4 regions of the Streptomyces sp. NPDC111802 genome follow, and region 3 is predicted to be linked to each of the others. Evidence: riboswitches for the same ligand, from Rfam matches in the RefSeq annotation. Region 3 holds a riboswitch; each other region holds the start of a gene.
The links. Region 3 has a riboswitch for cyclic di-AMP ahead of ACZ7NC_RS17245 (M23 family metallopeptidase). Riboswitches for the same ligand answer to the same signal wherever they lie in the genome.
Positions count from the first base shown of each region.

Region 1 (7,461 bases), on a different contig from region 3:
ACGACGCCAACGGATATGCCACCGCCGGCCACACCGCCCCGACCTTCGACGCCGACCCGCTGTTCGGCAGCCTTCCCGGCGAGGGCACGGGCGCGTACGACGCCACGCAGTGGTCCACGGGCAGCCACCACACCGCGCACTACGACGCCTATGCGGGCCAGCACCAGGCCGCCTATGACACCGGCGCGTACGACAGCGCGGCCTGGACGACCGAACACGAGCGGCTCGCCTTCGTCCCGCAGCAGGCCAACGGCCATGACGTCTCCGGTCAGTGGGACGCGAACGCCTGGCTCCAGCCCGACCAGTCCGGCACCCCGGCCGACCAGACCCAGCACTGGGAATGGGGCACGACGGCCTTCGACACGGGGGCGTACGACGCCACCCAGTGGAACTCCGACGGCACCGCGGCGCGGACGACCGACGACTACGAGCAGTCAGCAGAATCCTTCGACCAGCAGGCGACGGCGCACTTCGAGCAGATCGAGCACGGCTCCCCCACGGCCTACGAAGAACACTCTGCCTACGAGGACCACTCGGCGTACGAAGAACACTCGGCGTACGAAGACCCGGCGGCCTACGACGAGCACACGCCGTACGAGCACACCCAGTACGACGACCCGGCCCAGCAGGAAGCCGAGTTGAGCGCCACGGGCGAACTCCCCGCCGTGGCCCCGCTCCTCGACGACCAGGAGGAGTCCACCCCGGCCCCCTCCTCGCGCGCCGCCTCCCGCAGCGGGTCGCGCTCCCGTCGCCGTACGCCCCCCAAGCGCTCCGCGCTGCTGACGATCGCCGTGCCCTCGGCGTGTGTGATGGGCGTCGCGGGCATCGCCGCCGCCTCCGTCGGCACGCTGACCGACGACAAGGACGCGTCCACGCTGGCCGCGGAGGGCGAGGCCGTGAAGCCGTCCACCGCGAACAACAAGCTGGACACCCAGCTGGAGAGCCTCTCCGCCGGCGTCGACGACTTCGCCGACCGGGCCAGCCGTACCCAGGAGCGCATCGACCTCAAGGCCCAGCAGGCGGCCGAGAAGCGGAAGGCCGCCGAGGAGGCCGCGCGCAAGGAGCGGCTGCGCCCGAAGTTCGCGGTCCCGGTCGCACAGCACGGCCTCAGCGCCTACTTCGGCCAGTCCGGCATCAACTGGATGTCCGTGCACACCGGTATCGACTTCCCCGTCTCCTACGGCACGACGGTGATGGCCGCGACCGACGGCACCGTCCGCACGCAGTGGAACAGCGCCTACGGCAACATGATGATCGTGACCGCGAAGGACGGCACGGAGACGTGGTACTGCCACCTCTCCACCTACCGCGTGGCCTCCGGTACCACGGTCAAGGCCGGCGACCCGATCGCGTACTCCGGCAACTCCGGCAACTCGACCGGCCCGCACCTGCACTTCGAGGTACGCCCCGGCGGCGGCTCGGCCATAGACCCGCTGCCCTGGCTGCGCAGCCACGGGGTCGACCCGACGTAAACGACGCCACCGCCTCGCGCCCCCGCCCTTCAGCGGGGGCGCACTTGTCGGTACTGGCGCTTCGCCACCGGTACCAGAGCTTCGCGCTAGAGCTTCTCCACGGGCGCGTACCGCAGCAGCAACCGCTTCGGCTTGGTGTCCCCGAAGTCGATCGTCGCCTCGGCGTTCGCGCCGGTGCCCTTCACACCCGTCACCGTGCCGAGCCCGAACTGGTCGTGTGTGACACGGTCACCGACGGCCAGCTGGACGACCGGCTTCTCGGAGGTGCGGCGCGTGGCGAAACCGGACGCGCCCGAGGCCGAGGAGCGCGAGCGGGACGACGACAGCGAGGCGGCGACCCCGGACGCGGGCCCGGAGGAGACCGGCGAGGTCGCCCCCGTGCGCTTCCAGTCGACATGCGCCGCCGGGATCTCCTCCAGGAAGCGGGACGGCGGGTTGTACGACGGCTGCCCCCACGCGCTCCGCATCGACGAGCGGGTCAGATACAGCCGCTCACGCGCGCGCGTGATGCCGACGTACGCGAGCCGCCGCTCCTCCTCCAGCTCCTTGGTCTGGCCGAGGGCGCGCATGTGCGGGAAGACGCCGTCCTCCATGCCGGTGAGGAAGACGACCGGGAACTCCAGGCCCTTGGCGGTGTGCAGGGTCATCAGGGTGATGACGCCCGAGCCGTCCTCCTCCTCGTCCGGGATCTGGTCGGAGTCGGCGACCAGCGCGACCCGCTCCAGGAAGTCCGAGAGCCCGCCGGGCGCCTCGCCCTCACCCGATTCCTGCTCGAACTCCAGGGCGACGGCCGCGAGTTCCTGAAGGTTCTCGATGCGGGTCTCGTCCTGAGGGTCCGTGGAGGCCTGCAACTCGGCGAGATAGCCGGTCCGTTCGAGGACCGCTTCCAGGACGGTCGCCGGTCCCGCGCCGGACTCGACGATCGTACGGAGCTCCTCCATCAGCGCGTTGAACCGCTTGACCGCGTTGGTCGACCGCGCGGCCATGCCGTACGCCTCGTCGACACGCCGCAGCGCCTGCGGGAAGCTGATCTTCTCCCGCTGTGAAAGGGCGTCGATCATCGCCTCGGCGCGGTCACCGATGCCACGCTTGGGGACGTTGAGGATCCGTCGCAGCGGCACGGAGTCCTCGGGGTTGGCCAGCACCCGCAGATAGGCGAGTACGTCCCGGACCTCCTTGCGCTCGTAGAACCGGACCCCGCCGACGACCTTGTAGGGCAGCCCGACGCGGATGAAGACTTCCTCGAAGACACGGGACTGGGCGTTCGTACGGTAGAAGACGGCGACGTCGCCGGCCTTCGCGTCCCCCGCGTCGGTCAGTCGGTCTATCTCGTCGGCGACGAACTGCGCCTCGTCGTGCTCGGTGTCCGCGACATAGCCGGTGATGCGCGCGCCCGCGCCCGCGTTGGTCCACAGGTTCTTCGGGCGGCGGGACTCATTGCGCTCGATGACCGCGTTGGCGACGGTCAGGATCGTCTGCGTGGAGCGGTAGTTCTGTTCCAGCAGGATCGTCGTCGCGTCCGGGTAGTCCTCCTCGAACTGGAGGATGTTGCGGATGGTGGCGCCCCGGAACGCATAGATGGACTGGTCGGCGTCGCCCACCACGCACAGCTCGGCGGGCGCGAGGTCGTACTCGCTGGGCGGCACGTCGACGGGGTGCTCGCTGGTCCCGACGAGCTCGCGCACCAGCGCGTACTGGGCGTGGTTGGTGTCCTGGTACTCGTCCACGAGGACGTGCCGGAAACGACGGCGGTAGTGCTCGGCGACGTCCGGGAAGGCCCGCAGCAGATTGACCGTCGTCATGATCAGGTCGTCGAAGTCGAGGGCGTTGGCCTCCCGCAATCGCGACTGGTACATGGCATAGGCCTGCGCGAGGGTCTTCTCGAAGCCGTCCGTCGCCTGGGCGGCGAAGTCCTCCTCGTCGATCAGCTCGTTCTTCAGGTTGCTGATCTTGGCGCTGAAGGACTTGGGCGGGAAGCGCTTGGGATCGAGGTCCAGATCACGGCACACCAGCGCCATCAACCGCTTGCTGTCGGCGGCGTCGTAGATCGAGAACGACGACGTGAACCCGAGCTTCTTGCTCTCCCTGCGCAGGATGCGCACGCACGCGCTGTGGAAGGTCATCACCCACATCGCGTTCGCACGCGGGCCGACGAGCTGCTCGACGCGCTCCTTCATCTCACCGGCGGCCTTGTTGGTGAAGGTGATCGCGAGGATCTGCCCCGGATGCACGTTCCGCTCGGCCAGGAGATGGGCGATGCGATGGGTGAGCACACGCGTCTTGCCGGATCCGGCCCCGGCCACGATGAGCAGGGGGGTGCCGGAGTGGACGACGGCGGCGCGCTGGTTCTCGTTCAACCCCTCCAGCAGCGCCGCGGCGTCGATGGCCGGCCGCGGGGCGCCGTCGCGGTAGTAGGCGTCCCGGTCCGGCGGCACGTCGAACTTCCCACCGAACAGATCGTCCGGAACCGGCTCCGGAGCGTGATCGCCCTCGGGCGGTGGTGGCGGCTCTTCCTCATGGGCCCGTGGGGCCTGGAGGTCCGCCAGGAAGCTGTCGTCAAAGAGGCTGCTCATCGCTCTCCGAGTCTAGGCGGCCCCACTGACAGCCCGCCGCCACCCCGAGAACATCACACGTTCCGAATCCCGACGATCTTCCGGGACACCCGCCCGAGAGCCCCTCACCCCCCGCGACCAGCCCCTTACAGCAAGCGATCGACCAGGCCGAGCGATCAAATACCGCAACAAATAATGCGAAACAACCCACCCACCACATAAGTACTCAAACAGTCCCGCACTCCCCCGAATCAGCTGCTCCTGATACCGCCTCGCCTCAAGGTCACGAAAATGTATCGGGCATATCGAACATCAACCTTCACAGGGGCCACACGAGTTGGCTACCGTGCCGGACAGGCCGTACGACCCCCACCGGCGATCGACGCCGGGCCGCACGGCCTCCGCCGAGTCCGGCGCGCCCGCACGGCGAACCGGAGCCGGGGACCCACCGAACTTGGGGTGAATCGGCCCGACTTCCCATCCGGGAACGGCCGTAGGGCAACCCTTCCGAACCACCCGCCCGAACCCGACAGCTAACTCGGTAGGCGGAGCATGGAAGGAGTCGCCTCCCTTGGCGTCGCACCGCAAGTCGCGTCCCGCCGGTACGCGCGTAGCAGGCATACGGACCCCCGCCCTCGCCACGGCGGCCCTCACGTCCGTCGCCCTGCTGTCCCAGACGGCCAACGCGAGCCCCTCGACGGACGACAACCCCAGCCTCGAAGAGGTCGAGAAGAAGGTCGACGACCTCTACCGCCAGGCGGAGTCGGCGACCGAGAAGTACAACGCGGCCAAGGAGAAGACCGCGAAGCAGCGCCAGCGCGTCGACACCCTCCTCGACGACGTCGCCCAGCGCACCCAGAAGCTCAACGAGGCACGCGAGGAACTGGGCCGCTCCGCCGCCGCCCAGTACCGCACCGGCGCCACCGCCCCCGACACGGCGACCTTCCTCCTCGCGGACACCCCGCAGGACTACTTCGACCAGAGCCAGCTGATGGGCCGTATGACGGACCGTCAGAAGGAATCGGTCGACGAGTACTTCACGCAGCAGTCAGCGACCATGAAGAAGCGCAGGGAGGCCACCCAGAGCCTCGAGACGCTCACCGAATCGCAGAACGACCTCCAGACCGCCAAGACCACCGTCCAGCAGAAGCTCTCCGACGCACGCGAGCTCCTCTCGAAGCTGACGGCGGAGGAGAAGGCCCGCCTCGCCGCGATCGAGAAGCGCAAGCAGGAGGAAGCCGCGCGCAAGGCAGCCGAACTGGCCCGCCAGCAGGCGGAGGCCGAGCGCCAGCGCCAGGAAGCCGCGCAACAGCAGCAGGAGAGCACGGCGCCCCCGTCCGACTCCGGCACCTCGGACTCGTCCTCCTCGGACCCGTCCTCCTCGGACCCGTCCTCCTCGGACTCCTCGTACGCCACCAAGGCCGAGAAGGCCCTGGCCTTCGCCCGCTCCCAGATCGGCAAGCCGTACGTCTGGGGCGCCACCGGCCCCGACTCCTACGACTGCTCGGGCCTCACCCAGGCCGCCTGGAAGGCCGCCGGCGTCGACATCCCGCGCGTCACCTACGACCAGGTCAACGCCGGCACCACGGTCTCCCTCTCCAGCGCCCAGCCCGGCGACCTGGTCTTCTTCTACGACGACGTCACCCATGTGGGCATCTACATAGGCAACGGCATGATGATCCACGCCCCGAAGCCCGGCGCCTACGTCCGCGAGGAGTCGATCTACTACGACGGGGAGTCGTCGATCCACAGCGTGGTCCGCCCCGCCTGACACCCGTCCTCTCCCGACCACGCGCGCGGGCCGCTCGTAAGGCCACGCGCGCGTGGCACGCACAGACACAGCGGCCATGCCGCGAAACGCTAAGGCGAGCCGAAAAGCACCCGTACCCCACCGCCCCCACACACACAGACCACCGCAGGCATCAACGCGCACCCACCCCCCGCGCGCCCCACCCCCATCCCCCACCCCACTCCCTAGCATCGCCCCATGCGCGCCACCACCACCCGCACCTCCCCCCTCCACACCTGGTGGTCGCGGCGACCCCCCGCAGCCGGCGCCGCCGTCATGGCAACCGGCATCATCTCGGTAGCCCTGCACCAGACGGGCTACGAGACCCTGTCCCGCATCGCCCTGGCCCTCGCAAGCGCAGCCTGGCTCGCCCTGGCGGGGGATTTCACCGCCCGCCTCCTCCGGGACCGCCCCAGATGGCTCAAGGAGGCAGCCACCCCGGCCGCCCTCACCGCCGTCGCGGCGACAACAGTCCTCGGCACCCGTTTCAGCACCCTCGGCTGGCAACCCCTCGCCCAGGCGCTCCTGGCCCTAGCGGCCCTGCTCTGGCCAGGCATCCTCATCGCCGTCGTACGCGACTGGCACCGCCAGATGCCCGGCGGGGTCTTCCTCGGCTGCGTGGCCACGGAGGGCGTAGCCGTCCTGGGCGCGACACTCGCCGCATCAGAGACAAAGGCGTGGCTCGCCCACACCGCACTCGTCCTGTTCTGGCTGGGCCTGGTCCTCTACGCCGTCGCCCTCACCTGCTTCGACCCACGCCAGATCGCCCACGGCGCCGGCGACCACTGGGTGGCAGGCGGCGCCATGGCCATCTCCGCAATGGCCGGCGCGCAGCTTCTCGCCGCCGACACCCCCGGCATTCACCTCTGGAACGAGGACGACACCGACGTCCTGCGCACGGTGACCGTCGCCCTGCTCGTACTCGGCCTGGCCTGGTACGCCGTCCTGCTCATCGCCGAGTTCGCATGGCCGAGGCAGCGCTACGACGTACGCCGCTGGGCAACCGTCTTCCCGATGGGAATGACGGCGGCGGCAACCCTCTTCGTCGCCTCCGCCGTGGACGTCCCCTGGCTCGAAACCCCCGGCGAGGTGCTCCTCTGGATCTCGGTGGCGGCGTGGCTGGCGGTCGCCACAGGCGCCGTACGGACCTATACCGGCCCAAGAACCCCGCAGACCCCCGGGCCCCCCGGCACCGGCGTCACGTCCACAACACGGCGATGAAGACGTTCGCCGTGGTCAGCAGCCCGACCACACCGAACAGACTCTTGTCCACCTTCTCCTCGTCCCGCTTCACATAGACGAGCCCGAGGATCACTATCAGCAGCGCCAGCTTCACGCCGATCTTGATGTTGTCGACGGACTGGTCGTCCGCCTGATTGAGGCCGACGAGGATCACACCGGTGACCAGCATGGTCAGCGCGCCGTGCAGCATCGCGGGGACGAACCGGGCGGTGCCCTGACCCATCGCCTTCATCTGGGTGAAGAAACCACCGAGCAGCGCGGCGATACCGATGATGTGCAGACCGACGAAGAGATGGATGAGTACGCCCATGGAGCCGGAGCCTAACCACCACGAAAAACCCACCCGACACCGCCCCGCGCCCTCCCCGATCTCGCATATATGCGCGCCATAGCACCCCGCCACCCC
Region 1 is NZ_JBVKCZ010000009.1:63,685-71,145, reverse strand. It holds gene ACZ7NC_RS12075 (M23 family metallopeptidase) at 1-1,472, shown strand, start outside; gene pcrA (DNA helicase PcrA) at 1,559-4,045, opposite strand; cyclic di-AMP (ydaO/yuaA leader) riboswitch at 4,417-4,587, shown strand; gene ACZ7NC_RS12065 (C40 family peptidase) at 4,596-5,795, shown strand; gene ACZ7NC_RS12060 (tellurite resistance/C4-dicarboxylate transporter family protein) at 6,012-7,034, shown strand; gene ACZ7NC_RS12055 (hypothetical protein) at 7,012-7,365, opposite strand.
Region 1: it holds a riboswitch for cyclic di-AMP, as region 3 does, so the genes downstream of both, ACZ7NC_RS12065 (C40 family peptidase) here and ACZ7NC_RS17245 (M23 family metallopeptidase) in region 3, are expected to answer to the same signal.

Region 2 (7,461 bases), on a different contig from region 3:
GCCAGTCGTGGCGGGCGCGGGCATGGCCACGTTCATGGGTGAGGACGGCGTCGAGCTGGTGGTCGGTCAGACGGTGCAGGGCGCCCGTGGTGACGATGAGCTGGGCCGGGCTGCCGGGCATCCACCAGGCGTCCGGGTACTCGTCCTCCAGCACCAGGAGCGGGCCGCGCGCCGCGCCCAGCCCCGCCGGCAGGTCGGGGGCGCGTTCGCGCAGGTGGGCCCTGGCCTGGCCGCGGCGCCGGCGCGCCTCGACGAGCTCGCGGGCCAGCATCGCGGTCGTCCAGGCGGCACCGCAGGCCAGCAGCAGGGTGAGGGCGGCTGCCCAGACGGGCGTGGCCGAGAGGTCGTACGCCTCCGTGACCGACGGCGGCGCCGGGGCGAAGAGCTGGGCGCGCACGGTGCCGAAGACGGCGGCGGTACCCAGGGAAAGGGCCGTAAGGCAGCACAGCAGGACGGTGGCGACCAGGCACTGCCACACCCAGAGCGAGACCACGGGTTCCCGTTCGGTCCAGGCGGCCCGGGTCAGCGCCTGGGGGACGGGTACGGCGGCCGTCAGGGCGACGATGCTCAGCAGGAGCATGCAGACGGTCATGCCAAGGTCTCCGGATCCTGGACGGGACGGGACGGTGCGGGACGGTGCGGTGGCTGCGGTGCGGTGGGGCGCGAAGGCCGTTCGCGGCTCGCTTCCCACCGCCAGCCAGTATGACGGTGACCGTCGACGGAGTCAGGAGGAAAGACTCGCCGAATGCACTGCCCGGGTCAGCCCCACGGCTGCTCTCACACCCGCCCGGAGCCGGTTCCGTGACCGTGAACCACCGCGCGGATCCGGTGAGTTGGACCGGATCCCGGCGTCACCCCGCCGCGATCCGCCCCGTGACCTCCCCGAGCCCCACCCGAACCCCACCGGGCCCCGGCGCCCAGGCGGACAGCGTCACCACATCGCCGTCCTCCAGGAACGTCCGCTTGCCGTCGGGGAGTTCGAGAGGATCCCGGCCGTTCCACGTCAGCTCCAGCAGCGAGCCGCGCTCGCGCTCCGTCGGGCCGCTGACCGTGCCGGAGCCGTACAGGTCGCCGGTGCGCAGCGAGGCGCCGTTCACGGTCATGTGGGCGAGTTGCTGGGCGGCGGTCCAGTACATGGTGGAGAAGGGGGGTTCGGAGATCACGTGGCCGTTGACGGCCACCGAGATACGCAGGTCGTAGCCGCCGGGTTCGGCCTCGGAGCCGGAGTCGTCCAGGTACGGCAGCAGGGGGTGCGTGCGCTGCGGCGGTGCCACGCGCGCCTCCTCCAGGGCGTCCAGCGGGGTGATCCACGCCGACACCGACGTGGTGAAGGACTTGCCGAGGAAGGGGCCGAGGGGGACGTACTCCCAGGCCTGGATGTCACGTGCCGACCAGTCGTTGAGCAGGCACAGGCCGAAGACGTGCTCCCGGAAGTCGCCGAGCGCCACCGGCTCGCCCATCCGCGACGGCGTCCCGACCACGAAGCCGACCTCGGCCTCGATGTCGAGGCGGACCGACGGACCGAAGACGGGCGCGGGGTCGGTGGGGGCCTTGCGCTGGCCCGACGGCCGTACGACATCCGTGCCGGACACGACCACCGTGCCGGAGCGGCCGTGGTAACCGATGGGCAGGTGCTTCCAGTTGGGGGTCAGGGAGTCCGCGGCGTCGGGGCGGAAGATCTGGCCGACGTTCCGGGCGTGGTTCTCGGAGGCGTAGAAGTCGACGTAGTCCGCGACCTCGAAGGGGAGGTGCAGGGTCACCGAGGACAGGGGGTGCAGGAGGTCTCGGATGGCCTCCTGGTGTGCGGGCACCGTCACCCAGGCCGTCAGTGCGCGCCGGACGTCGGACCAGGTGGTGCGGCCCGCGGCGAGCAGGGGGTTCAGGGAGTCCTGCGCGAGCAGCGGGGCGTACGGCGAGCCGAGTGCGTAGGCCGCCCTGCCCGCGTCGAGGACGTGGTCGCCGAGCCGGACGCCGACCCGTCGCGCGGAGTCCGAGCCGGGAAGGGAGAAGACGCCGTACGGAAGGTTGTGCGTGCCGAAGGGGTCGCCCTCGGGGAGATCGAAGGGGGGCATGGGGTGCTGCCTCACTCTCATACGCTCCGTATGCCATGTGGTCGGGCCACACGTTACGGGTGAGCCGCCGGTCTTGGGCAGTGCGAAAGTCGCGTCGTCGGCGCCGGCGAAACAGCTGGTCGCCCCGCCGGGCTGACGCTCCGGCGCACTCCGGCACCACGTGGGAGTGAAATCACCAGGGGTGGAGGGCAGTTGTGGGCGAGGAGGCAGAAGCGGAACCGGAACAGGTGTCAACACATGTGAACGCGGCAGCCGTCCGGTTCAGGTCGAGTCGATGGGGCTTCCTGTCCGTATTCTCTGATCATGGCCGCACCCATCGCATATTCACTCATCGCCACTGACCTGGACGGGACGCTGCTCCGAGGTGACGACACGCTCTCCGATCGGACCCTCGCAGCGCTCGCGCGGGTGGCGGCGGCCGGTGCCCAGCACCTCGTCGTGACGGGACGGCCGGCGCCCAGAGTGCGGCCGCTGCTCGACGACCTGGGCAGCAGGGGGCTCGCGGTGTGCGGACAGGGCGCGCAGTTGTACGACGCCGGCGCGGATCGTCTGCTGTGGTCCGTCACGTTGGACCGGGAGCTGGCGGAGACCGCGCTCGGCAAGATCGAGGCCGAGGCGGGGCAGGTGTACGCGGCCGTCGACCAGGACGGCGTGGACGGGCTCACGCTCATCGAGCCCGGGTATCTGATGCCGCACCCCACCCTGCCCGCCGTACGCGTCCGCCGCCGTGACGACCTGTGGTGCGAGCCGATCAGCAAGGTGCTGTTGCGCCATCCCAGCCTGTCGGACGACGAGTTGGCGACGACGGCGCGTTCGGTGGTCGGCTCCCTCGCGACGGTCACCATGTCGGGGCCCGGCACCGTCGAACTCCAGCCATGCGGCATCACCAAGGCGACGGGTCTCGCGCTGGCCGCCGAGCATCTCGGGCTCGGTCCGCGCGAGACCATCGCCTTCGGGGACATGCCCAACGACATCCCCATGTTCGACTGGGCCGCCCGGGGCGTCGCGATGGCCAACGCGCATCCCGAACTCAAGGCCGTCGCCGACGAGATCACCCTCTCGAACGAGGACGACGGCATCGCCGTCGTCCTTGAGAGGCTGTTCGCGGGGAGTCTGGCGCATATCGCTCAATAAGGGAGGATATGCGCCAGCGGCCTGGCCCGGTTACTTCTCCTAGTAGGGCCCGTTCACGTTGTCGATCGAGCCGTAGCGCGCGGCCGCGTAGTTGCACGCGGCCACGATGTTCGCGACCGGGTCGAAGGGGTCGTACACCGTCCCCGGGACGTGGTAGCTCGCGAAGGTGGGGTCGATGACTTGGAGAAGGCCCTTGGACGGGGTGCCGGCGGCGGCGTTGGAGTCCCAGTTGTTCATGGCCAGCGGGTTGCCGGACGACTCGCGCAGGATGTTGCGGTGAATGCCCTCGTAAGAACCCGGAATTCCGTTTTGGGACATGATGTCCAGCGCGTTGCGGATCCAGCCGTCGAGGTTGTTCGGGTACGTCTTCACCGAGGACTGCGTGGCCTGGGCGACGGAGGACTTCTTGGCGGGCGCGGACGCCTTGTCGGCCGTCGTGCTCGGCGCGGCAGCCTTCTTCGTCGCCCGGACCTTCAGGTCGAGGCCCGGGTGGATCAGGCGGGGGTTGTCGCCGATGGCCTCGCGGTTGTCCTTGTAGAGCTGCTTCCAGCCGCCCTGGGCGTCGTAGCGGTCCGCGATGCCGTAGAGCGAGTCGCCCTTCTTCGTGGTGTAGGTGAGGGACCCGACCTTCGCCGCTGCGGGCTCCGCGGCGCTCGCGGTGGTCGCGCTCAGGAGGGGAAGGGCGAGGGCCGCGGTGCCGGTTCCGGCGACGACGACACGGCGGGTGAGCGGGTTGGTGCGGGGGCGGCGGTGCTTGCCTCGGGGCATGGCGCTGTTCCTCTCCGGCGCCTGCGAGGTGAGCTGTCGGGTTCGGGCGGGAGATGCCCGGCCGCGCCGCCGGGTGGCGGTGCGACTTCACCCCTAGCCGTTCCGACGCGCCATCGAGGCGTCCGGTCCGGCGACTTACCTGGGTCCCCCGCTCCTGCCGCGCGTGTGTGTGAGTTACGTCGGGGATGACTCGGGCGGCGGCAGGATTCGGCGTCCGCCCGACGAGCGGGAACGTATGCGAGAGCACATGCCCGGAACAAGTGCCGTGGTCACCTGACGTGCCGGTTGACCATGGTCTGGGGTGAATGGGGCGCTTGATCCTTTGCGGTTGCCAAGCCTCAACTTACCTTCGGTGCAAGGAGGGAAGGGGGTGGGTGCGCTCGGGTCTCCGGGTGGGTCCGCGTGACCCAATTCACTGGCAGCGCAAGAGCGGCAAATCGGGCAATGGCTCCAACTCGCCTTTAATCGGCTGTTCGTGGAGTCCGTTTTTCCCGTGTCTGATGGAAAAGCACCTCTTCGCCCTTCGTGCAGATGATCTCGTTGGGGGGCACGAAGTACGGGGAGGAGACCGTGAGGCGGATGCGGTGGCCGGGTGGGAAGGCGTATCCGATGCCGTTCAGCTCGAAGGTCACGTCACCTCCGACGTCAGCCGCAGCCGCACCTTCGGCTGCCCCAACGCCCAGGACTCGTCGCCCACTTCGAGCTCGGGGTACGCCGACCGCGCGTGCATGTCGACCGCCAGGAATGGAACCCCCCATGTAGTGCACGTCGTTGTCATAGCGGTCGTCCGTGGAGCAGACCGTGACGATCGCCTTGAGCGGTTCGGGCGCGAGGGCCGCGATCTGGAGGGAGTTGAAGCCCCGGGAGATGCCGAACATCCCGGCCTTGCCGTCGCATCAGGGTTGGGTCACCGGCCAGTTGACGACCTCGGCCCCGTTGGCCAGTTCCGTCGCCGGGTACTCGTCCGTGCGAGGAGTGCCGGTACGGGCTCGTCCGTCACCGGGCGCCACGCGCGCGTAGGGCTGTGTTCCGTCCGGGAGCGGGATGCGCAGGTCGTGATGAGTCGTCTGGTAGGGGAAGGACGTACGGATGTGCATGAGCGGGATCCCCGTCTGGTCGGTGGACCGGGTGCATCGTGCGGCGCAGCCGGCGCGCGGCGAGCGGGGCGAAGCTTGGTCGTGGCCGGCATGCCGGGGGTCTCCACGGACATGGGGTGGTCGTCGGAGGAGTAGGCGACCGGCGCGAAATCGGCGGCGTGCTTCCGTCCGGCCAGGTGACGGTGGCCGGCCATGGTGGCGACGCTGGGCTTCAGCAGCCCCGTGCGCGTGCTGATCAGGCCGAGGCCCACCCAGGTCGGTACCGCCATGGCGTAGTGGCCGTAGATGATCATGATGCCGCCCCATCGGTCTCCCTCGCCGACGGCCGGCTCGCCGACCGCGTCCTCGGTTCGGGCCGCGTGGTGCAGATGGGCGACGGTGCCGTAGGCGGCGGAGACGGAGGCGGTGGTTCCGGCCGACATGCCCATATCGCCGGGGGCGACCGTGTCGGCGAACTACAGGACGAGGATGGCCTGTATGCCGAGGAACAAGACGCGTTCCCAGGCCTTGAGCACGGAGGCGTTCCAGGGGTCGATGCAGGCTTCGGTTCGGGATACGAGCCGGTACTTCCCTATAAGTCGATCGATATCCGGCCTTATCACGTGATCAAAAACATACCGCTCGTGATCCGATACCGCCCGTGGTGGACGGGTGGGCGGCATCGGTGATCGAAACGTGACCGGATACGCTGACTTGAGTGATGGCAGCGACCTATCGACAAACCGTGTAACCGCCAGTAGACACCAGCAGACAGGAGACCCCTCGTGACCGTCGTCGGGCCGTTCGGGCTGAGCGTGCGGGACCAGGCTCTGGAAGCCGATGTCCAGGCCGGAATGGCGGCTGTCGAGGAGGGATTGCTCGAAGCCACCAAGAGTGAGGTCCCCTTCATCACCGAGGCCGCCCAGCATCTGGTGCGGGCCGGTGGAAAGCGGTTCCGGCCGCTGCTCGTGATGCTCACTGCCCAGTTCGGGGATCCGTACGCGCCGGGGATTGTCCCGTCGGCCGTCGTGGTCGAGCTCACCCATCTGGCGACGCTGTACCACGACGACGTGATGGACGAGGCGGCGGTACGGCGCGGTGTCGACAGCGCGAACGCCCGCTGGGGGAACTCGGTTGCCGTACTGACCGGGGACTTCTTGTTCGCCCGTGCCTCGCACATACTGGCCGACCTCGGGCCCGAGGCGGTGCGGGTGCAGGCCGAGGCGTTCGAGCGGCTGGTCACCGGGCAGATCCTGGAGACGGCAGGGCCGCAGGACGGGCGGGATCCGATCGAGCACTACCTGGATGTGCTGAGCGGGAAGACCGGGTCGCTGGTGGCCGTGTCGTGCCGGTTCGGGGCGATGATGTCGGGCGCCGACGAGACGGTGGTCGATGTGCTGACCCAGTACGGGGAGCGGCTCGGGGTCGCCTTCCAGCTGGCGGACGACGTGCTGGACATCGCGAGCGAGTCCCGTGAGTCCGGGAAGACGCCGGGGACGGATCTCCGGGAGGGGATTCCCACGCTGCCGGTGCTGCGGCTGCGGGAGCGGGCCGAGCGGTTGGGGCTGGCGGAGGATGCCGCGCTCTGCGAGCTGCTGGACTCCGATCTGAGCGACGACGCGAGGCTTGCGGAGGCGTTGGCTCAGCTTCGGGTGCATCCGGCGCTGGAGCAGGCTCGGCGGGACACGGTGCGGTATGCGGAGGATGCGCGGGCTGCGTTGGCGCCGTTGCCGGACGTTTATGCGAAGGCCGCGTTGATGGAGTTGTGCGACGCGGTGGTGCATCGGGCCGGGTAGTTCCTCGCCCGCCGCCCCACCTGTGCCGCGCCGCCCCACCCGCGCCGCGGCGCCCCGCCCCCACCCGTCCTGTCCCTGGGGGCTGCCGCCGCAGCCCCCGACAGCCCCCGCTTCGGCCCTCAAAGGGCCCGGGCCCTGTCCTCAAGCGCCGGACGGGCGAAACATCGCATGTGACCCACGTCACAACTCTGGACTGAGTCCAAACTAAGATCCCCTCCGTATGAATGCCCAGAAGCTGACGCAGGGGGCGTCAGCTGCACTACGGGGAGAAAACAGAATCATGGGCATGAAGACGACGTTCGCGAAGCGCCGTAAGAGCCTGATCGTCACCGCTGTCGCGGTGGCCGCCGCCGGTGGTGTCGCCGCCGCGGTGATTCCCGCCTTCGCCGCCGGAGGCCACCGCGCTGACCACGCGGGCCACGCCGGGGGCGACGCGCAGGGGATCGTGAGCCAGAGTGGAGCTCTCGGTGGCGGCAGCGGGGGCACCATCCTCGCCGCCAGTCTTCGCGGGGCGAACGAGGTTCCGGTCGCGGGTGGGCCAGCCGTCGGGGACAAGGACGGTGCCGCCCTGCAGTTCGTGAAGGTCAAGGGCGACAAGGTGTCCGTCGCCATCAC
Region 2 is NZ_JBVKCZ010000023.1:36,701-44,161, reverse strand. It holds gene ACZ7NC_RS24805 (M56 family metallopeptidase) at 1-592, opposite strand, end outside; gene fahA (fumarylacetoacetase) at 852-2,072, opposite strand; gene ACZ7NC_RS24795 (HAD family hydrolase) at 2,376-3,206, shown strand; gene ACZ7NC_RS24790 (transglycosylase SLT domain-containing protein) at 3,246-3,974, opposite strand; cyclic di-AMP (ydaO/yuaA leader) riboswitch at 3,980-4,154, opposite strand; partial or broken gene ACZ7NC_RS24785 (hypothetical protein) at 4,436-4,597, opposite strand; partial or broken gene ACZ7NC_RS24780 (CocE/NonD family hydrolase) at 4,687-5,071, opposite strand; partial or broken gene ACZ7NC_RS24775 (peptide MFS transporter) at 5,257-5,589, opposite strand; gene ACZ7NC_RS24770 (polyprenyl synthetase family protein) at 5,836-6,846, shown strand; gene ACZ7NC_RS24765 (CHRD domain-containing protein) at 7,127-7,461, shown strand, end outside.
Region 2: it holds a riboswitch for cyclic di-AMP, as region 3 does, so the genes downstream of both, ACZ7NC_RS24790 (transglycosylase SLT domain-containing protein) here and ACZ7NC_RS17245 (M23 family metallopeptidase) in region 3, are expected to answer to the same signal.

Region 3 (7,461 bases):
CTGACCTGGCTGGTGATCTGGACCCGCCAGCGTGAGCTGAGGACCGTGCGCGAGGAACTGCCCGCCTACGTCGTCGCCGGGTGGCTGTCCCCGAGCGAGCCGTTCGCGCTGGGCTCCATGCGGGACCGCCGGGTGGCCCGGCAGTACGCGCGCCGCCGAGGGGGCCGGCCGGCGGCGCGGACCGTGGCACGGTACGAGGCCTACGCCACGTCGCTGGCGTTCCTACGGCACCGGGGCCGCCGCGGACGGGCCGGCGCGGACTACGTCGTACGGGAACACGAGTTGCTGCACGAGCTGTGGGCGCGGCGGGAGTTCGCACGGCCGGCGCTGGAGCACGCGGTGGCCGCGCAGGCATGGACGGGGTACGGGTACGGGTACGCGGGCCCCGAGCCCGTCCACTGGCAGCCGTACGGGCAGGTGAACGGGCCTGGGTACGCGTCCGGGTACGCGCCCGAGTACGGGTCTGGGTACGGGCCCGGGTACGGGCCGACGGCGCCGTACCCCAGCTACAACCCGTACCGGACGTAGCGGTGGTGGTCGAGGAGGAGAGGCGGATTCAGGCCGACGCCTCCGTGAGCCTCGCCACTTCCTCCTCCGTCAGCCTCAGCTCCGCCACCCCCAGCAGCGCCGGAAGCTGTTCCACCGTCCGCGCCGAGGCGATGGGCGTCGCGACCGTCGGCTGGTTCGCGAGCCAGGCCAGCGCGACCGTCGCCACCGGCACCTCGTGGGACCCGGCCACCTCGTCCAGGGCGGCCAGCACCCGTCGGCCCCGCTCGGTCTCGGCGTGCCGGCCGGCACCCTGGGCGCGGGCACTGTCCACGGTCGTACCGGGGCGGTACTTGCCCGTGAGGAAACCGGACGCGAGGGCGTAGTACGGGACCGCCGCCACACCCTCCCGCTCGGCGAGGTTCTGCAGGTCGCCTTCGTAGGTGTCGCGGGAGACCAGGTTGTAGTGCGGCTGGAGGGCCACGTATCGGGCGAGGCCCTCGCGGTCGGAGAAGGCGAGGGAGGCCGCGAGGCGCTCGGCGGAGATGTTGGACGCGGCGATGTGCCGCACCTTGCCCGCCCGCACCAGCTCGTCAAGGGCGCCGATGATCTCCTCGACCGGCACTTCCGGCTGGTCGTAGTGGGTGTAGTAGAGGTCGATGTGATCGGTGCCCAGGCGACGCAGGGAGGCGTCGGCGGCCGCCTTGATGTTGGCCGCGCTCAGGCCCCGGAAATCGGGGTGCTGGCTGACCTTGGTGGCGATCACGACATCGTCCCGGTTGCCGCGTGCCGTCAGCCAGTTGCCGATGACCGTCTCGGACTCGCCGCCCGCGTTGCCCTCGACCCACGCCGAGTAGACGTCGGCCGTGTCGATGAAGTTGCCGCCCGCCTCTGTGTACGCGTCGAGGACGGCGAAGGACTGGGTCTCGTCGGCGGTCCAGCCGAAGACGTTGCCGCCGAGGCAGAGCGGGTGGACCTCGAGGTCGGAGGAGCCGAGCTTGCGAAGAGAAGTCATGTTCTACGTCAACTGCCGTGCCGGAGCCGATCATTCCGAGCTTGCGACAAAGTCCCGGTAAACACTCCTGGCACACCGAAAACCGGCAGCCCTGACGTCGGGGGGACGCCGTCAGGACTGCCGGGGGTTCAGAAGTGGACGCCTCTCAAGGACCTCAAGGGACTCAGGACCTCAGGGTCTCGTGGCCTCAGGACCTCACGACCTCAGGGCGTGAGGCCCTTGCCCTGCAGCCACGCCATCGGGTCGATGCCGTTCGTGGCGCCGTCGGGGTGCACCTCGAGGTGCAGGTGGGCGCCGGTCACATTGCCCGTGGCACCAACGCGGCCGATGACGTCGCCCGTGTTGACCTTCTGGCCCACGCTGACGCTGATCGAGGACTGGTGCGCGAACCAGAGCTCGGTGCCGTCGTCGAGGGTGATCTCGGTCTTGTAGCCGTACGAGCCGTCCCAGCCGGCGAAGGTGACCGTGCCGGAGTGGATCGCCTTGATCAGCGTGCCGGTGGGGGCGGCGAAGTCGAGGCCGGTGTGGTACCCGGAGGACCAGTAGGCGCCGGCCTGACCGAAGGTCGAGGTGATGGTGTACGAGGAGGTCGGCAGCGTGTACTGCTTGGCCAGCTCGGCGAGGCGCTCGGCCTCGGCCTTCTTGCGGGCCTCCTCCTCGGCGGCGGCCTTCGCGGCGGCGGCCTTCTCCTTGGCCTCCTGCTCCGCCTTGGCGGCGGCCGCGGCGGCCTCCTTCTCGGCGGCGGCAACGGCAGCGGCGGCGGCCTTGCTGTCGATCTGGTCCTGCTGGAGCTCGGCCTGCGCGATGATCCGGCTGCGCAGCGCCTCGCCGGCGTCGGAGCCGCTCTGAGCGGTCTGCTCGGTGGCCTCGCCCATGGTGCTGAGGGCGGTGGCCGTGTCCTCGGCGGCCTCGGAGGAGTCGTCGTCGGAGATCAGCGGCAGGTCGGGCATGGTGATGGCGACCGGCGGCTTGCCGCTGTTCGCGCTGGCCATGCCGCCCGCGCCGACGGCGGCTATGACGCCTACGCCGAGAACCGTGGAGCTGCGGGCGAGTCCCCCGCCGCGCTGCTTGGAGACGCGGTGCCTGCCACGAACGGGACGAATGGACTCCGCGGTGGGGTTCCACTCCTCGAACGGGCCCTCGTCGGTGCGGTAGCTGTCGTAGCCGAAGGTGTCGGTGGTGCGCTGGCTCGGCACGAACGGGGCTTGCGGAGCAGGCCGGTTTGACGCCACGTGGGCGTACTCCTTTCCTTCCTTCTCGCCTACCGGGTTAGCTGACGGGTTCGGAGCAGGAAGGTCTCCTACGCGCGTATACCAACCGTGCTTCCACGGCGGAATCCGTGCGATTCACCCCAGGGTGGTGGTTCCCCGGCTCCCTTGCGGGACTCGGCGCGTGCGCACGGAGCCGCCTCTTGTGACGGCTGGGACGACCGCGCTGCGTTATCGAACGTTAATAGACGCGGGGTGCGGATTCCAAGCTGTTCCACTTGATCATTAACGATTCTCGCCTGGACTTACGGGTCATCAGTGGCCCAAATCGGGCGAGTTGGCCAAGGCTCAGGAATCACACAGGTATTGACGGTATGTCAGTTGTTATGCGGAGGGCGCTCGCCCGATCACATCTGGTGACAACGATCAAGGTCACCTGCAGAAGGGGGCGCCGGTGAAGTCCGTGGGCGTGAGGTGGTCGTACACGGCAGCCGGACGGCCGGGCGTGCCGGCCGGGAAAACACTCAGGGCCGGAACTGATCAGTTCCGGCCCTGAGCCTTCAGTAGCGGGGACAGGATTTGAACCTGCGACCTCTGGGTTATGAGCCCAGCGAGCTACCGAGCTGCTCCACCCCGCGTCGTTGAATCCATAGTACGCCATCCGCAGGACCCGAAGCACACGCCTTTCTTTCAGGGCCGGAGCGGGGGTCTGGGGGCGCGGCCCCCAGGGACGGGACGGGCAAGGGCGGCGGGGGCGAGAAGAAGCCCGGCCTCAGCCCAGCAGATGCCCGTTCGGTGCCATCGCCCGCTCCTCGTACTCCGCGAGCACCACCACATCCACGCCCTCCCCCGCCAGCACCCCGCTCCCATCGGCTCCGACCACGAACGTGTCCGGCTCCCGCCAAGCCGTCACCACCCTGCGCACCCCCGCCTCAAGAATCAGCCGCGCACACGGCACCGGCCGCGACGCACGCCGCGTACAAGGCTCCAGGCTGCTGTACACCGTCGCCGACGCCAGCCTCGGATCCCCCGCCGGGATCTTCGCCAGCGCCGCCTCCTCCGCATGCACCACGGGATCACCGCCCTCCCTGGAGTACCCGCGCGCCAGTTCCGTCCCGTCGGCCGCCACCACCACCGCCCCGACGCTGAACGCCGTCTTTGAGGGCGGGCACTGCGCCGCCAGCTCGCACGCCAGCCCCAGCCAGTGCCGATCCGCGGCGGAGGGAAGCTCACCGGCACCCGGCGCCGTCGGCTCGTAACGCATCAGCACCACGTCCTCGATCCGCCGCGTCTCGACCAGTCGCAGCCGTCCACCCTGATACCCACCCGGCCCGAACAGCCGCGGCGCCCGCGCATCCCCCACGAACAGCGGCGCCAGCACCAGCTGCAACTCGTCCGCCAGCCCCTGCTGGATCAGCTGGGTGTGGATCTTGCCGCCCCCCTCGACCATCAGCCGCTCGACGCCGCGCACCTCACGCAGATGCGCCAGCAGGGGCCGCCAGTCCAGTTCATCGCCCAGCGCGACGACGTCCGCTTCGACCGGCGCCCGCCGCAGCCGCTCCGCGCCCTTCGCCGTCGTATAGACGATCTTGTCGCCGCCCGTGTGCCAGAAGTTCGCGGCCGGATCCAGCTCGCCCGTCGCGCTGACCGTGACCTTCAACGGATACTCCGGCTTCCCCGCCGCCACCCGCGCGGCCCGCCGTTCGGCCGAGTTCACCAGCAGCCGCGGGTTGTCCGCCCGGATCGTGCCGGCACCGATCAGAATCGCGTCCACGGAGGCCCGCACCTCGTCGACCCGGTCGAAGTCGGCCGGGCTGGACAGCAGCAGGCGGTCGGGAGTCGTGTCGTCGAGGTAGCCGTCCAGGGAGACGGCGGCGGACAGCAGGACGTAGGGGTACGACGGCATGGGCGCGCTCTCCGACTCTACGGTCTGGCTATACGGTCTGGGTCTTGGTTCAACTTTGAAACAAACCTACACTGGTCCTATGACGACTCGCTGGCTCACCCCCGAGGAGCAGCGCGCCTGGCGCGCGTACATCGCCGCCGCCGCGCTCGTGGAGGACGCGCTGGACCGGCAGCTCCAGCAGGAGGCCGGCATGCCTCACGTGTATTACTCCATCCTCGCCACGCTCTCCGAAAGCCCGGAGCGCCGACTGCGCATGACCGACCTCGCGGAGGGGCTGAAGATCACCCGTAGCCGGCTGACCTACGCCGTCACCCGCCTGGAGAAGGACGGCCTGGTGCGGCGCGAGGACTGCCGCTGGGACAAGCGGGGCAGCATCGCGGCCCTCACCGACCAGGGGATGCGGGTCCTGGAGCAGGCGGCCCCGGGTCATGTCGAGACCGTACGGTCGCTGCTCTTCGACCGACTGTCCCCGGAGCAGGTCGGCCAGCTGGAGGAGATCTTCACGGCGATCGGCGAGGGGTTCCACGGGGAGGACGCGCATGCCGCCCCGGACGACGTGCCCTGGCGCAGGCGCTCCAACAAGCCCTGTTCGTGATCCGCGCGACAAATCTGTTGCTTCAAATTTAAAGCATGGGGTAGGGTCCTGGCCGAGCTGCTGATTCAAATCTGAAGCAGATGGCCACGCACGGAACCCGGAGACCCCGCATGCCCGACTTCCCCGCCGCCGCCACCCAGCGCGCCCGCGTCCGGGTCCCGCTGCGCTTCCAGGACGGCTACCGCGTCGACGCCGAACTCGTCACCTTCCACGGCCTGGCGGACGGCCTGGAGCATGTGGCCGTCGTCCTCGGCGCCCCGGCCCCCGGCACCACCCCGCTGGTCCGCCTGCACTCCGAGTGCCTGACCGGCGATGTCTTCGGCTCGGCCCGCTGCGACTGCGGCCCCCAGCTGCGTGAGGCCGTCGAGCGCATCGCCGAGCGCGGCGGAGTGCTGCTGTACCTGCGTCAGGAGGGCCGCGGCATCGGCCTCTACAACAAGCTCGACGCGTACGCCCTCCAGGACCAGGGCCTCGACACCTACGCCGCGAACGCCGCCCTGGGCCTGCCCGAGGACGACCGCGACTACACGGCCGCCGCCCAGATGCTCACTGCCCTCGGCGTCGGCGAACTGGACCTGCTGTCCAACAACCCCGACAAGGCCGACCAGCTGCGCGGCCTCGGCATCGAGGTCAAGGACCGCGTCCCCACCGGCGTCTTCGCCACCCCGGACAACGTCCGCTATCTGCGCGCGAAGGTCCTCCAGACCCAGCACACGCTCCCGCTGGGAGACCTCACGAAGCTCAGCGTGGGCTGAGCTAGGCAGCGAGCACCGGGCAGGACAGGAGGGGGCGGGCGCATCGGACGCCCGCCCCACCGTCGTCGTATGCACGTGTACGACGACTCATCTTCACCAGCCGTACCTCACCGAAGAGTTGCCGCCTAGAACTAGAACGACCTGGTGTCGTTCACAGGCGGAGCAGTCGTTGGGTGATCTCCCGGTACTGCCTCAGCGCGAGATGGAGTTCGGCGGCCTGCGTTTCGGGGTCCTGGTTCTCCCAGCCCTCGCGGAGGGCACGCCGCTGCTCGGCGAGGGCGCCCATGAGCTGGGCGGTGGCCTCGTCGAAGGCGCCTTCGGCCTCCTCCAGTGACTCACGCGGAGCGTCGGGGAACGTGTTGAGGGCCCGCCCGAGGCGCCGGACGATCTTGTCCCGCTCGTCCGCCGGGAGCAGCGGTGCCGGGCCGGGGGCGCGGCGTCCCGTGGCGCCGCGGGGCTGGTCCGCGGGCTGTTGAGCGCGTGTCTGGTCGTACATCGAGTGCCGCTTTCCTATGCGTTGTGCCGGATTTCCGGAGCGGCGCGGCGCTGGGCCGTGCCGTCTGTCGACGTCCGGCGTCGACCCGTGTCAGCAGGATGCCGCTTGCGAAGCAGACGCGGTTGTTACACAGCCGAGAGTACGGTGGAGCAAGCGAGGCCCTTTCGTATGCCGGAACTCGAACCGGCTCCGGACCGCCCACTCGTGTTCCAGCCCTCGTGTTCCGGCCCTCGCGTTCCAGCTCTCGTGTTCCAGTGAGTCCACCAGACCACATTCCCTCTACAGCACGCCACCCGTCCTAGGGGCAGCCCCTGACTCCGGCCGCGCCATCCGCATCAAGGCCGAGGAGTCCCGTATGCCGCTCAGCCCGGCCCTCCCGACGGCGGTCCCGCCCGCGCGCGACGGTGGTGAAGGGCTGTACGCCACGGTGACAGCGGTGACAGCGGTGACCGTCGTCCCGCCGCTCCTGCCTCTCCTTGCGCTCGGCGGCACGCAGAACATCAGCCACTCGTCCACGTACGTCAGTTGGCAGGAGCTCTCATGCCCACCGCAGTGCAACCCCCGCTTCCCTCCCATCCTCTCCTGCGCCTGCGACTGGCACCTCATGGCGCCATGCCCCGTCCCATCGACGGAGCGTGGTGGCCCCGTTCGTACGACCTGCTCGCCGAACTCCCCTGGCTGCTCGCCGGGTTGCCGCGCGCGTGGGGCCACATCACCAGCGTCACCGTCAACGGGGCGGTGTGGTCCGTGACGCCCCGCCGGATGCTCGTCGCCAACCAGGTCGTACGACTGCGCAGGAGCCTCACGGCATCCGCCCCGCACACCATCGTCCTGCTCACCCCCGGCCGGGGACGCTGGGACCTGCTGGTCGTGCCTCCGGACACGCCCGAGGAGGCCGCGGAACCGATCATGGCGGCCGCGGCGGACGACCACGCGTGACGCGACCCACCGCGTGCCGGCCTCCGGGCCTGCGGGGCGGGCCCGTTCCGCGATCCCGTCC
Region 3 is NZ_JBVKCZ010000013.1:199,963-207,423, reverse strand. It holds gene ACZ7NC_RS17255 (PrsW family intramembrane metalloprotease) at 1-528, shown strand, start outside; gene ACZ7NC_RS17250 (aldo/keto reductase) at 557-1,501, opposite strand; gene ACZ7NC_RS17245 (M23 family metallopeptidase) at 1,705-2,733, opposite strand; cyclic di-AMP (ydaO/yuaA leader) riboswitch at 2,745-2,902, opposite strand; tRNA gene ACZ7NC_RS17240 (tRNA-Met) at 3,274-3,347, opposite strand; gene ACZ7NC_RS17235 (dihydrofolate reductase family protein) at 3,482-4,615, opposite strand; gene ACZ7NC_RS17230 (MarR family winged helix-turn-helix transcriptional regulator) at 4,695-5,210, shown strand; gene ACZ7NC_RS17225 (GTP cyclohydrolase II) at 5,321-5,965, shown strand; gene ACZ7NC_RS17220 (hypothetical protein) at 6,117-6,461, opposite strand; gene ACZ7NC_RS17215 (DUF5994 family protein) at 7,074-7,400, shown strand.

Region 4 (7,461 bases), on a different contig from region 3:
TTCACCGAGCGCACGAGTTCAGGCATCAGGACGCAGGATCCGTACTCGAAGCTGCTGGAGGAGCGGATCGTCTTTCTCGGCACACCGGTCGACGACACCTCGGCGAACGATGTGATGGCGCAGCTCATGTACCTGGAGCACAAGGGCCCCGACCAGGACATCTCGCTGTACATCAATTCGCCGGGCGGCTCGTTCAGCGCGATGTCGGCGATCTACGACACGATGCGGTACGTCGCCTGTGACATGGAGACGATCTGCCTGGGCCAGGCCGGCTCGGCCGCCGCCGTGCTGCTGGCCGCGGGCACGCCGGGCAAGCGGTTCGCGCTGCCGGGGGCCCGAGTGGTGATCCATCAGCCGGCGCTGCCCGAGCCGATCGAGGGTCAGGCGAGCGATCTGGCCATCCAGGCCGAGGAACTGACGCGCGTTCGGGCCCGCCTGGAGGAGACGCTCGCCGAGCACACCGGGCGCAGCCGCGCGCAGGTGGCCGAGGACATCGAGCGGGACAAGGTCCTGACCGCCGAAGAGGCGCTGGGGTACGGGCTGGTGGACCGCATCATCCCCAGCCGCAGGGCCACGCTCGCGCCGCCCACGGGGCGGTGACCGGCCGGTGCTGCCACCTGAGCTGCCGCCGCTGCCCGCGCTGACCCGCGCGGAGGGTGAGTTGATCGACCGTTACCTCGATGTGGTGGACCTGCTCGGCCGGATCAACCCGGCGCAGCACGGCGACACCTACCGCGGACTGCGTGCCGCCCAGGCGCTCGTGAGCAGGGCGGCCGAGCTGCGGGACGCGCTGGCGCTGATGCATCAGCGCGGTGAGACGGAGCTGCACGCGCCCACGCTGGCGCGTGCGTTGCGCGTGCTGGACGGAGAGCGCCGCACGGCTCGCGTCACGGTTCCGCCGTGCTCCGACAGTTGACGACGAGTACCGCCGGATTCCGGACTCCCCGCCCCCCCGACGAGGCGTCCGGAGCCGAGCCGAAACGGACCAAATGGCGTACCCCCTTTCGGCGTAGCGGGCTCTCCTTTTGCGCGGCCGTCAGGGTTGCGCAACGGGCATGACGCCAAGACGGAATTAGGCGTTCCATCCCTGGTCCGGGACTCCTCGGGCGCCTGGACACTCACTCGAACACAGGAGTACCCACCCGAACGGGTGAGTGGTGAGTAACCCCACAAATCCCCGATTCCGTTGGGTATTTCGCTCATCCGTGCGTCAAGATCCCTGACTGACGACAAGCCCCCGCCACAGCGGCGGGGCGGTCCGGGCGGACGCCGAGTCCTGCCGCCGCCCGGATGACCGGTCGACAGGAGTGGATCGGCAGGAGTGGAGGACCCGAGCAAGACGGGTCGCCGGAGCGGACGTTCGTTCGAACCGAGCAACCCTTGGGGTGAAGCCGCGGCAACGCGGCCGGGCAACTTCGCCAGCCCGAATCCGACAGGTCATCCTTCACAGGCGGCTGACGAAGGGTTGCGCATGACTGCGCTCAATCGTGTCCCGTCGCTCATGGTCCGCGCCGGTACGGCCTCGGCCCTCACCATCGCCGCAGTGGGCGGCTCGATAGTGGCACCCGGCTTCACCTCGGAGGCGGAGGCTGCCACGCCGGCGTCGAAGGCACTTCAGGTCGCGGCCTCCAAGAAGGGCTCCCCGTACAGGTGGGGCGCCACCGGGCCGCACCGGTTCGACTGCTCCGGGCTCACGCTGTTCTCGTACAAGAAGGCGGGCAAGAAGCTGCCCCGTACGGCAGCCCAGCAGTACAACAAGACGCGCCACATCTCCGCCAGGAGCCGCAAGGCCGGGGACCTGGTGTTCTTCCACTCGGGGTCGAACGTCTACCACGTCGGCATCTACGCCGGGAAGGGAAAGATCTGGCACTCCCCGAAGACCGGGGACGTCGTGAAGCTGCAGAAGATCTGGACCAGAAGCGTCTGGTACGGCCGGGTCAAGTGACCTTCCCGGGGGCGGTGGCGGCGATCTGATGCGCCGTCACCGGCCCCGGGGTCTCAGAGGGCCGACAGCGGCGTGGCGAGGAGCGCCACGCCGAAGGCGGTCAGTGCGGCGCCGGTGACGAGCGTGACCGCCCGGGCGGCGCGCGGCCGGCGCAGCCATCTGCCGAGCCGGTCCACCAGCAGGGCGACGACCTGGAACCACACCAGCGCGATGGCGAGCACGATCAGGGCGAGCAGCAGCGTCCTGGGCAGTGCCGGAGAGCCCGCGGGCACGAACTGCGGCAGCACGCTGAGGAAGGTCAGGGACGCCTTCGGGTTGAGGGCGTTGGTGACGAAGCCCTGCCGCAGGGGCCGCGCGGTGAAGTCCTCGCGCTCGTCCGCCACTTCGGTGTGACGGTGGCGCAGCGTCTGGACGCCCAGGTACAGCACATAGCCGCCGCCGACCACTTGGAGGGCCCGGAACAGCGCCGGTACGGCGGCCAGCACCGCGGCCACTCCCACCACGGCCAGCGTCACATGGACCAGCAGCCCGGCCCCGATCCCGAGCGCGCAGGCGATGCCGGCCCGACGGGAGACCAGGGCGTTGCGTACGACGACGGTGAAATCGGCCCCGGGCATGGCGACCAGGCCGGCGGAGACCCCGGTGAAGGCGATGAGCTGAGCGTCCATGGGGTCCAGACTGCCGCGCGGATGCCTTCAGCAGGTATTTCGAATATCCTGGGAAGCCCTAAAGCATCGCTTAAGGCACATGGTTCAGGCGGATGCTTCAGGCGGATGATTCAGGCAGATCGGGGACCGCATGTACGACCCGACCCGGCTCGCCGCACTGGTGGCGGTCGCGGAGGCGGGTTCCATCACCCGGGCGGCGGAGCGGATCGGCTACACCACGCCGGCGCTCTCCCAGCAGCTGGCCAAGCTGGAGCGCGAGGCGGGCACCGCCCTGCTGGTACGGCACCACCGCGGGGCGCGACTGACGGGTGCGGGCGAACTGCTGGTGGCGCGGGCGCGGCGGGTGCTGGACGAGCTCGACCGGGCCCGGCACGAACTGGCCCGGCTGACCGGGCTGACGGGCGGCACGCTGCGGCTCGGCACCTTCCAGACCGCGGGCATCCATCTGCTGCCGCCGGCGCTCAGCGCCTTTCGCCGGGCCCATCCGGACGTGGAGCTGACGGTCGCCGACTACGAGCCCTCGGCCGGTGTCGCCGCGGTGGCGGCGGGCGAGGTCGACCTGGCGCTGACACACGCCTATGAGCCGGGGGAACCGATGCCGCTGCCCGCGTCCGTCGGCATCGAGCCGATCCTGGTCGAGGAACTGGTCCTGGTGTCCGCTCCGGGTCATGTCCTCACCAGTGGCGCCGCACGGCTTCCGCTGGGCGAGCTCGCCGGGCAGCCCCTGATCAGCATGGCACCGGACGCTCCTGCCCGGCGGGGCGTGGAGGCGGCGCTGACCCGTGCCGGGGCGACCGCGTCGGTGCTGGTCCCGACGCCGGGGTATCTGCTGGTCTGCGCGCTGGCGAGTGCGGGACTCGGGGTCGCGGTGGTGCCGGAGATGGTGGCGCGCACGTCGGTCACTCCGGTCGGGGTGCGCGCGCTGGAAGGCGGGCGGTTGCGCCGTACGGTCTCGGTCGCCTTCCGTAGCGGGGAGGCGGCACCCGCCGTGGACGCCTTCCGGGCCCTGCTGCGCGGCACGTTCGGCCGGTCCTCCGGGCAGCCGCAGCAGGCCTGAGGGGTTACGGCTCCTGCGGTCCCGCGGCGCCGACCGGTGCGGCGGGCACCGTCCAGGGAAGTTCGATGGAGACGGTCTTGCCGCCCTCGCGGGTCGGGCGCACTCTCATCTTGCCGCCGCACTCCGCGGTCAGCCAGCGGATGATCACCATGCCCCGTCCGTTGTCCTGCTGCACGGCGGCCGGTAGCCGCTTGGGGAAGCGCGGATGGCTGTCGGTGACGCCGATGCGCAGGTGTTCGTCACGGTCGAGCACGAGGTCCACCGTGAAGGTGGGTGACTGTCCGAGGGTGTGCTGTACGGCGTTGGTGGTGAGTTCGGAGACGATCAGGCGGATGGTGTCGGCCACTTCCGTATCCGGTGGCAGACCCCATTCCGCGAGGGTGGTGAGCACATAGCCCCGGGCCGCGGAGACCGAGGCGGGATCGCTCGGCAGAGTGACGGATGCTTCCAGGTGATCTGCCATGGCGACGTCGTCCCTTTCCCACGGGACCGCAGTCCGACACGGAGCGGATGGTTCGAGTACGGTCCCGGACTGGTGCTTCGTCGCCAGACTGCCATTACCGCGCCCGTCACGGGTGGCGATCCACCAAGATGTGCATATATCTGTCGCTCGAAGCGGTGAACTCTGCGACGGCAGACCCAATTTGGGCGGCTCGGTTGGAGTAAGGAGTTGCCCATGCAGCACGGTCCCGCGGTGCGCCGCCGAAAACTGGGCGCAGAACTGCGTGCGTTGCGCACCGGGGCGGGGCTCACCAGCGGTGAGGCGGCCCGGCTGGTGGGCTGGCACCAGTCCAAGGTGAGCCGGATCGAGACCGGCGCCAGCGGGGTGAAACCGGCCGATGTGCGGTTACTGCTCGACGTCTACGGCGTACGGGATGCCCAACTGCGCGAGATGCTGCTGATGTTGGCGGGGTCCGACGACGGGGACGGCCGGCATCACTGGTGGCACGCGTACCGCGGAGTACTGCCGCCGACGTATCGGGACTTCATCAGCCTGGAGTCCCAGGCGAGCGCGATGCGCACGCTGGAGACGTCCGTGGTGCCGGGGCTGTTGCAGACGCCCGAGTACGCCCGCGCGGTGACCCGGGCCGCGGTGGGCGGGCTCGACCCGGATGCCGACGACCGTCTCGACGCGCTGGTCGCCGTGCGGCTGGCCAGGCAGGACGTGCTGCGGGCGGATCCGCCGCTGGCGCTGAGCGCGGTGCTCGACGAGGCGGTGCTGCACCGGGAGATCGGCGGGCCCGAGGTGATGACGCGGCAGTTGAGGCGGCTGATGGAGGCGGCGCGGCTGCCCCAAGTCAGCCTCCAGGTCCTGCCGTTCAAGGCCGGTGAGCATATCGGCATCACCGGGCCTTTCGTTATCTTCTCATTTTCGAGCACTTCTGATCTGGATGTGGTTGTTCTCGACCACTTGACGAGTAGCCTCTATCTCGAACGGAAAGAAGACCTCCAGGCCTACACGGAGGCCTTCAACGCCCTTCGGATCCACGCCCTTTCACCCCAGGAATCGCTGGATTACATCGCCGCGCTAGGTGGCGGCGCGTAAGGAGGCACCATGACCGCAAGGCCTCGGAACATGCCCTCAGGTGCAGAACTGCCCGGTGTGCGCTGGCTGCGCAGCAGCTACAGCACGGGCGCGAACAACTGTGTCGAGACGGCACGGCCGAACACCGGTCCCTGGACCGGACTGCTCGCCGTGCGCGACTCCAAGGCCCCTGCCGGACCCGCGCTGCTCTTCTCCCCCGAGAGCTGGGCGGGCTTCACGGCCGCTTTCCAGTCCTGACGATCCCGATCACCTCTGACCGAATCTGATCGGTTTCACCAGACGCGAGAACAGGGCCGTGTCACGCCGACTCATGGTCGTGTCTCGCCGATCACTCGTACAGCGCGTTCGATCTGCCCCTCGGAGAGGTCCGCGCGGGCGGTCAGCCTCAGCCGTGAGATGCCGTCGGGGACGGAGGGAGGTCGGAAACAGCCCACGGCGAGGCCCGCCGCCCGGCAGTCGGCCGCCCAGCCGACGGCCCCCTCCGGGGACGGCGCCCGCACCGAGACGACCGCGGCGTCCGGTCGTACCGCTTCCAGCCCCGCGGCGGTCAGACGTGCGTGGAGTTCGCGTGCCACCGTCCGCGCCCGTTCCGCCCGCTCGGGCTCCCGCCGCAGCAACCGCAGTGCCGCCAGGGCCGCGCCCGCCGACGCCGGGGCGAGGCCCGTGTCGAAGATGAACGTCCGGGCCGCGTTGACCAGGTGGTCGATCACCCGGGCGGGGCCGAGGACGGCACCGCCCTGGCTGCCGAGCGACTTGGACAGCGTGACCGTCACGACGACGTCACCGGCGCCCGCGAGCCCCGCCGCGTACGGGGCGCCGCGGCCGCCGTCGCCCAGCACGCCGAGACCGTGGGCGTCGTCGACCACCAGCCCGGCGCCGTGGTCCCGGCACGCCGCGGCGAACCCGCCCAGCGGCGCGGCGTCGCCGTCGACCGAGAAGACGGTGTCGGACACGACCACGGCGGGGCCGTCGTGCGTCTGGAGCGCCTTGCGCACGGCGTCCGGGGCGGAGTGCGCGACGACCTGTGTGGTGCCGCGCGCCAGCCGGCAGCCGTCGATCAGCGAGGCGTGGTTCCCGGCGTCCGAGACGATCAGCGAGCCGTGCGGCGCCAGCGCGGTGACCGCGGCGAGGTTGGCCGCGTAGCCGGAGGAGAAGACCAGCGCCGCCTCGAAGCCGCAGAAGTCGGCCAGCTCGCGCTCCAGCTCGGCGTGCAGCTCCGTCGTGCCCGTCACGAGCCGGGAACCGGTCGCACCGCCGCCCCAGGTCCGGGCGGCCCGCCCCGCTCCCTCGGTGATCTCGGGGTGGCTGGCCAGGCCCAGATAGTCGTTGCTCGCGAGGTCCAGGAGCGGCGAGTCGGCGGGTCGGGGGCGCAGCGTCCGCACGAGTCCGGCGCGCCGGCGCTGCTCCGCCTGCTCGTCGATCCAGCCGAACGCCATGGTTCCTCCGGGCTTTGGTGGGCAGCGCGCCAGACGTCGCGTTTGTAGGCAGTGCACAGACCCTAGCCGGACAGCCGCCCGCCCACGGTGTGGCAATACCCACACATCGAAGTGACAGGGTTGTGCAAACTCACCTTGGCTCGGGGGCCCTCCGTACGTCAGGATCAGCTTCCATGGACCTGCTGAACACGCTGGTGGACAAGGGGCTTCGGCGCGAGCTGCCGACCCGCGAGGAGGCGCTGGCCGTCCTCGCCACTTCCGACGACGACCTGCTCGATGTGGTGGCCGCGGCCGGAAAGGTACGCCGCCACTGGTTCGGCCGACGGGTGAAACTCAACTATCTCGTCAACCTCAAGTCGGGCCTGTGCCCGGAGGACTGTTCCTACTGTTCGCAGCGGCTCGGCTCCACCGCCGGCATCCTGAAGTACACCTGGCTGAAGCCGGACGAGGCCTCCGAGGCCGCGGCCGCCGGATTGGCGGGTGGCGCCAAGCGGGTGTGTCTGGTGGCGTCCGGGCGCGGCCCGACCGACCGTGACGTGGACCGGGTCTCCGACACCATCAAGGCGATCAAGGACCGGAACGAGGGCGTCGAGGTATGCGCCTGTCTCGGTCTGCTGTCCGACGGCCAGGCCGAGCGGCTGCGCGAGGCCGGCGCGGACGCGTACAACCACAACCTCAACACCTCCGAGGGCACCTACTCGGACATCACGACCACGCACACCTACGCCGACCGTGTCGACACCGTGCAGAAGGCGCACGCGGCCGGCCTCTCCGCCTGCTCCGGCCTCATCGCGGGCATGGGCGAGAGC
Region 4 is NZ_JBVKCZ010000002.1:214,313-221,773, forward strand. It holds gene ACZ7NC_RS02630 (ATP-dependent Clp protease proteolytic subunit) at 1-600, shown strand, start outside; gene ACZ7NC_RS02635 (hypothetical protein) at 608-916, shown strand; cyclic di-AMP (ydaO/yuaA leader) riboswitch at 1,336-1,468, shown strand; gene ACZ7NC_RS02640 (C40 family peptidase) at 1,472-1,945, shown strand; gene ACZ7NC_RS02645 (LysE family translocator) at 1,999-2,613, opposite strand; gene ACZ7NC_RS02650 (LysR family transcriptional regulator) at 2,744-3,670, shown strand; gene ACZ7NC_RS02655 (ATP-binding protein) at 3,675-4,133, opposite strand; gene ACZ7NC_RS02660 (helix-turn-helix domain-containing protein) at 4,347-5,216, shown strand; gene ACZ7NC_RS02665 (DUF397 domain-containing protein) at 5,226-5,453, shown strand; gene ACZ7NC_RS02670 (8-amino-7-oxononanoate synthase) at 5,525-6,652, opposite strand; gene bioB (biotin synthase BioB) at 6,826-7,461, shown strand, end outside.
Region 4: it holds a riboswitch for cyclic di-AMP, as region 3 does, so the genes downstream of both, ACZ7NC_RS02640 (C40 family peptidase) here and ACZ7NC_RS17245 (M23 family metallopeptidase) in region 3, are expected to answer to the same signal.